2 regions of the Streptomyces sp. NPDC029014 genome follow, and region 1 is predicted to be linked to the other one. Evidence: riboswitches for the same ligand, from Rfam matches in the RefSeq annotation. Region 1 holds a riboswitch; the other holds the start of a gene.
What was found. Region 1 has a riboswitch for ZMP and ZTP ahead of ACZ4VL_RS09810 (bifunctional 5,10-methylenetetrahydrofolate dehydrogenase/5,10-methenyltetrahydrofolate cyclohydrolase). Riboswitches for the same ligand answer to the same signal wherever they lie in the genome.

Region 1 (3,386 bases):
GGGCGACACCCTCCTCGTCCAGGACCTGGTTCAGGCTGCGCAGGACCCGCTTCCACTGGTCCACCGGGATGCGGCCGGCCTCGAAGGCCTGGCGCACATCGTCACCGTTGATGTGACCCTGCTCGCGGCCGCGCTCGACGAGCGCGACCAGGGCCTCGGAATCGGCGATCTCCGGAGGGAACGTACGGGACGGGCTGAGCGACACAAGAAGCCTCTCGTTGCGAACAGATAAGGAGTGGGCGGACATCATCGCGCGGACTCGGGAAACAGACCGTGAGGGGGTCTGTATTCCGGGGCCGCGCGAGGACACCTGTCGGTTCATCGCATGCCCGAGTCGATTCGTTACGCGCTGAATTGAGTGACCTGCGCCACGCTGTGGACGCGCAACCGATCGGCCGGAAATCCGTCCGCGCGCCCGCGTCCCCGACACCGGCCCTCGACTCAGTCCGGTTTGCGGGCTTCGATGAGGAATCGAGCGGTATGCGCCACGAAAGAGCCGTTCCGCTCGATCTCCTCGTGCAGCTCCTGCAGGCGGTCACGGTAGTGGGCGATCGTGAAACCCGGAACCATCCAGATCACCTTCCGCAGGAAGTAGATCACCGCCCCGATGTCGTGGAACTCCGTCCGCAGCCGCTCGGAGCGCAGGTCGACGACCTCCAGCCCCGCCTTCGTGGCGTCGGCGACCGCGTCGTCGGGGTGCCGGGCCCGCCGGACCTCCTCCGGCTGCGGCCCGAGGAAGTACTCGACGAGCTCGAAGACGCTCGACGGCCCGACCTGCTGCGAGAAGTACGTGCCGCCCGGGCGCAGCACCCGCGCGATCTCCTCCCACCAGATGGTCACCGGGTGCCGGCTGCACACCAGCTCGAACGCTTCGTCCCCGAACGGCAGCGGTGGCTCGTCGGCGTCCGCGACCACCACCGCGCCCAGCGGGTGCAGCAGCCGGGTGGCCCTGTCGATGTTCGGCGGCCAGGACTCGGTCGCCGCCGTCAGCGGCGGCAGCGGCCCCGCCCCGGCGAGCACCTCGCCCCCGCCGGTCTGGACGTCGAGCGCGGAGCCGACCCGGGCGAGCCGCTCGCCCAGCAGGCGCTGGTAGCCCCAGGAGGGCCGCTGCTCGGTGGCCCGGCCGTCGAGCCAGGAGAAGTCCCACCCCTCCACGGAGACGGACTCGGCCTCCGCCACCAGATGATCGAATGTGCGTGTCATGTCCCACATCGTTCCAGGGTCGGCGCCGGTGATCCACCGGTTTGCCCGGGTCCCCGGCCCCGCAGCGGGCCCCCTCAGGCCGCCCGGGCCCGTCGACTACAGTGGACGCGGGCCGTGACTGGCGTTCGGGTGGATCACCACCGGGGAGCGGCCCGGCGTACGGCACACCCGTCGTGCGTCCGGCGTACCGCGCGTACGCCGACTGCCGCGCGCCTGGGCGAACCGCGATCCGCAGCGACGCCCAGGAGACCCCTATGACGACTGCCACCGCCCGCCTCATGGACGGCACCGCCCTCGCCCGCCGCATCACCGAGCAGACCGCCGCGCACGCCGCCGCCGTCACGGAGCGCACCGGGAAGGCGCCCTGCCTCGCGACCGTCCTGGTCGGCGAGGACCCGGCCTCCGTCACCTACGTACGGATGAAGCAGAACCGCTGCGCCAAGGCCGGCATCACCTCCCGCCACGTGGAGCTGCCCGCGCAGACCACCACCGAGGAACTGGTCGCCGTGATCACCGGCCTTTCCGAGGACCCCGAGATCAGCGGCATCCTGCTCCAGCACCCGGTCCCGCACCACATCGACGAGCGCGCCGCCTTCGAGGCCATCGCCCCGGGCAAGGACGTCGACGGCGTCACCATGCACTCCTTCGCCGCCATGGGCTTCGGCCTGCCGGGCTTCGTCTCCTGCACCCCCGGCGGCATCATGCGCCTGCTGGCCGCGTACGACGTCGACCTCACCGGCAAGCACGCCGTGGTCGTCGGCCGCAGCGCCATCCTCGGCAAGCCCGCCGGCATGCTGCTGCTGGAGCAGAACGCCACCGTCACCTACTGCCACTCCCGCACCCAGGACCTGTCGTCGATCGTCCGCCAGGCCGACGTCCTGGTCGCCGCCGTCGGCAAGGCCGAGTTCATCCGCGGCGAGGACATCAAGCCGGGCGCCGTGGTCCTGGACGCCGGATACAACGAGGGCAACGTCGGCGACGTCCACTTCGAGTCCGCCGCCGCCCGCGCCTCGCTGATCACCCCGGTCCCCGGCGGCGTCGGCCCGATGACCATCGCCGTACTGCTGGAGCAGACCGTGCAGGCGGCCGCCGCGCAGGCCGGCCTCGCCCTCGCCGACCTCTGACCGGCACCTCCTCGCGCATCCCGAACGTCCCGAGCGCCCCGGGCCGCCCCGCCCGGGGCGCTCCGGGGCGCCGCGCGTTCGCGGCCACCGCCACCGCCGCCGGCCGCCGCCGTCCCGGCCGGCAGGGGACTGACGCTTCTCGGACAGGTGGCGGTATCTTGTCGGCCGGATACGGATGACACGTGCCACACGCGGTCCGGGGGGAGCGCAGATGGACCTCTTCACGCCACTCGACCTGCCCCACGGCGGTCGACTGCCGAACCGACTGGCGAAGGCCGCGATGGAGGAGAGCCTCGCCGGGCCCGGCCAGCTGCCCGACGGGCGCATCGAGCACCTGTACCGCCGGTGGGCGCAGGGCGGCGCCGGACTGCTGATCACCGGGAACGTGATGGTGGACCGCCGGGCCCTGACCGCCCCCGGGACGATCGTCCTCGACGCGCACGCCCCGCTCGGCCCCTTCCGCCGCTGGGCCCGGGCGGCCTCGTCGGGCGGCGGTCAGGTCTGGATGCAGATCAACCACCCCGGCCGGCAGGTGGGAGCGGAGATGCCCGGCACCGCCTGGGCGCCGTCCGAGGTCGGGGTGAGCCTCGGCAGGCACACCAAGCGGTTCGCCCGCCCCACCGCGATGACCGAGGCCGAGATCCTGGCCACCGTGCACCGCTTCGCGGTCACCGCCCGGCGGGCCCGGGAGGCCGGCTTCCACGGCGTGCAGATCCACGCCGCCCACGGCTACCTCCTCAGCCAGTTCCTCTCCCCGCTGGTCAACCGGCGCACCGACGGCTGGGGCGGCAGCCTCCCCAACCGGGTCCGGCTGCTCACCGAGGTCGTCCGGGCCGTCCGCGCGGAGGTCGGGAACGACTTCGCGGTCGCGGTCAAGCTGAACACCGCCGACTTCCAGCGCGGCGGCTTCGACACCGAGGACGCCGCCCGGGTCCTCGACGTCCTCGGCGGGCTCGGAGTCGACCTCGTCGAACTGTCCGGGGGCAGCGTCGAGAGCCCCGCCACCCTGGGCCGCACGGCCGACCTGCGGACCCTGGAGCGCGAGGCGTACTTCCTCGC
Region 2 (3,386 bases), on a different contig from region 1:
GCCGAGCCGGACAGGTCCTGGCTGGGCCGGTACGAGTTCGCCGGCACGCTCGGCTCGTACAAGCCGCACTTCTGGGCCGCAGAGGCGTGGGAGGACGTCCGGGGCGCCGCCGATCCCGGGCTGCGGGCGGCCCTGGACGCGTTCCTGGGCGCGCTGGTCTGGTCGGGGCCCGATCCCGGGACCGACGCCGAGCACGTGGACCCCGGGCTGTTCCCCTCCCTCGCCCCGCTGTGGCGGTCGGGGCCGCTCATCGCCCGCGGGCCGGACGCGGTGGCCCGGCTGGGCCGCGACTGGCGGGAGGCCGCGATGGCCCTGCCGAGCCTGCGCGAGCCGTACGCGCGCCACGCCGCGGGCCCGGGACGGTGGATCGCGGACTTCGAGGACTTCACCCGGCTGCTGTCGGGCTGGGCCGAGGTGGTCGGGGAGGCCGGGCGGCGCCGGTGGGGGCTGGTCGGGCTGCCGCTCTGACGGCTCCCGCCCGGGCGCGCCCCCGTACGCCGTTCCTCTCCGCCGGCGGACCCTCCGGCGGGCCGGCGCGGCACACCACCGCGGCCGGGCCCGCCGGGGTGGTCGTCAGCCGGCGGCGAGGACCGCGCGCAGCTGGTCCAGGCCCCAGTCCAGGTCCTCCTTGCTGATCACCAGCGGCGGGGCGATGCGGATCGTGGCGCCGTGCGTGTCCTTGACCAGGACGCCCCGTTCCATCAGCCGCTGCGAGACCTCCCGGCCCGTGCCGTGGCCGGGCTCGATGTCCACGCCGGCCCACAGGCCGCGGCCGCGTACGGCGGTCACTGCGCCCCCGCCGACCAGCAGGTTCAGCTCCCGGTGCAGGTGGTCGCCGAGTTCGGTGGCGCGCTGCTGGTACTCGCCGGTCCGCAGCATCGCGATGACCTCCAGGGCGACCGCGCAGGCGAGCGGGTTCCCGCCGAAGGTGGAGCCGTGCTCGCCGGGCTTGAAGACGCCGAGCACGTCCCGGTCGGCGACGACGGCCGAGACCGGCACCACGCCGCCGCCCAGCGCCTTGCCGAGGACGTAGACGTCCGGCACGACCTCCTCGTGGTCGCAGGCGAAGGTGCGGCCCGTGCGGCCCAGCCCGGACTGGATCTCGTCCGCCATGAACAGCACGTTCCGCTCGCGCGTGAGCTCCCGTACGCCCTGCAGGTAGCCGGCCGGCGGCACCAGCACCCCCGCCTCGCCCTGGATCGGTTCCAGCAGCACGGCCACCGTGTTGGAGGTGATGGCGTGGGCGAGGGCGGTGAGGTCCCCGTACGGGACGATCTCGAACCCCGGCGTGTACGGCCCGAAGTGGTCGCGGGCCTCGTGGTCGGTGGAGAAGCTCACGATGGTCGTCGTCCGGCCGTGGAAGTTGTCGGACGCCACCACGATCTTGGCGTGGCCGTCGGGTACGCCCTTGACCTCGTACCCCCACTTCCGGGCGGTCTTCACCGCCGTCTCCACGGCCTCCGCGCCCGTGTTCATCGGCAGCACCATCTCCTTGCCGCACAGTTCGGTGAGGGCGGTGCAGAAGTCGGCGAACCGGTCGTGGTGGAAGGCCCGCGAGGTCAGCGTGACCCGCTCCAGCTGCGCCCGTGCCGCGTCGAGCAGACGGCGGTTGCCGTGGCCGAAGTTGAGCGCCGAGTAGCCCGCGAGCATGTCGAGGTAGCGCCGGCCCTCCACATCGGTCATCCACGCACCCTCCGCGGTCGCCACGACCACGGGCAACGGGTGGTAGTTGTGCGCACTGTGGGCCTCGGCGGCGGCGATGCTCTCTGCAGTGGTCGACACGGGGTCTCCGATCGTCGTCAGCGGGCGGGGAGGGGTGACACGGTGGTGTCCCCTTGTATACGGCTATACGTCGCTCGTATACCGGACGCGGAAACCTTTCCGGTGGCGTGCCCGCTAAGGTGGGCGGTACGCACGGCGACTGGCGCACGGAGAACGAACTCCGGGGGAGTCGTGCGCGCACGACCGCATACAGGGCCGCTCGCCTGGGCCTCGCGGGGACGAGAACCGACATCGACCCCGGAGGAGCCGCCGTGACCGCGCACCGCCACCCCGCCCTGACCGCGACCGATCCCGAACTCGCGTCCTTCGTCGCCGCCGAGGAGCAGCTCCAGGCGCAGACGCTCCGTCTGATCCCCAGTGAGAACTACGTGTCGGCCGCGGTGCTCGAAGCCTCCGGCACCGTCCTGCAGAACAAGTACAGCGAGGGCTACCCGGGCCGCCGCTACTACGAGGGCCAGCAGAACATCGACCGGATCGAGGCGTTGGCCGTCGAGCGGGCCAAGGGCCTGTTCGGCGTCGACCACGCCAACGTCCAGCCGTACTCCGGCTCGCCCGCGAACCTGGCCGTGTACCTGGCCTTCGCGCAGCCCGGCGACACGGTGATGGGCATGGCCCTGCCGATGGGCGGCCACCTGACGCACGGCTGGGGCGTCTCGGCGACGGGCAGCTGGTTCCGCGGCGTGCAGTACGGGGTCACCGCGGAGACCGGGCTGATCGACTACGACGCCGTGCGCGACCTCGCGCTGGCCGAACGCCCGAAGATCATCTTCTGTGGTGGCACCGCCCTGCCCCGCACGATCGACTTCGAGGCCTTCGCCTCCATCGCCAAGGAGGCGGGCTCGGTCCTCGTCGCCGACGTCGCCCACATCGCGGGCCTGATCGCGGGCGGGGCCCACCCCTCCCCGGCGGGCCACGTCGACGTCATCTCCACGACCACCCACAAGACCCTGCGCGGGCCGCGCGGCGCGATGCTGATGTGCCGCGAGGAGCACGCCAAGGCCATCGACAAGGCCGTCTTCCCCGGCCTCCAGGGCGGCCCGCACAACCAGACGACGGCGGGCATCGCGGTGGCCCTGCACGAGGCGGCGCAGCCGTCGTTCACCGCGTACGCGCACGCGGTCGTGGCCAACGCGAAGGCGCTGGCCGCGGCGTTGCTGGAGCGCGGCTTCGACCTGGTGTCGGGCGGTACCGACAACCACCTGATCCTGATCGACCTGACCCGCAAGGAGGTTCCGGGCAAGGTCGCGGCGAAGGCGCTGGACCGGGCGGGCGTCGTCGTGAACTACAACACGGTGCCGTTCGACCCGCGCAAGCCGTTCGACCCGTCCGGGATCCGGATCGGTACGCCGTCGCTGACCTCGCGCGGTCTGACCACGGAGCACATGCCGCAGGTCGCCGACTGGATCGCGCGGGCCGTGGCTGCCGCCGCGGGCGGCGACGAGGTGGCTCTGGCCGCGATCCGGGCCGAGGTCGCCGACCTCATGGCCGCGCACCCGGCGCCGGGCCTGCCGCTGTCCTGACACCGCCCCGGCTCCCCGTCGTCCCGACCCCGCGGGCCGGCTTCCCGGGGGCTCGGCCCCCGGACCCCCGCACCTCGAACGCGG

Region 2: it holds a riboswitch for ZMP and ZTP, as region 1 does, so the genes downstream of both, ACZ4VL_RS18885 (serine hydroxymethyltransferase) here and ACZ4VL_RS09810 (bifunctional 5,10-methylenetetrahydrofolate dehydrogenase/5,10-methenyltetrahydrofolate cyclohydrolase) in region 1, are expected to answer to the same signal.

Annotation. Positions count from the first base shown of each region.
Region 1 covers NZ_JBVHVT010000013.1:84,763-88,148, reverse strand. The annotation lists gene ACZ4VL_RS09820 (RNA polymerase sigma factor) at 1-247, opposite strand, end outside; gene ACZ4VL_RS09815 (class I SAM-dependent methyltransferase) at 442-1,203, opposite strand; ZMP/ZTP riboswitch at 1,308-1,394, shown strand; gene ACZ4VL_RS09810 (bifunctional 5,10-methylenetetrahydrofolate dehydrogenase/5,10-methenyltetrahydrofolate cyclohydrolase) at 1,458-2,327, shown strand; gene ACZ4VL_RS09805 (NADH:flavin oxidoreductase/NADH oxidase family protein) at 2,539-3,386, shown strand, end outside.
Region 2 covers NZ_JBVHVT010000031.1:60,441-63,826, reverse strand. The annotation lists gene ACZ4VL_RS18895 (hypothetical protein) at 1-468, shown strand, start outside; gene rocD (ornithine--oxo-acid transaminase) at 574-1,782, opposite strand; ZMP/ZTP riboswitch at 1,908-1,998, shown strand; gene ACZ4VL_RS18885 (serine hydroxymethyltransferase) at 2,034-3,302, shown strand.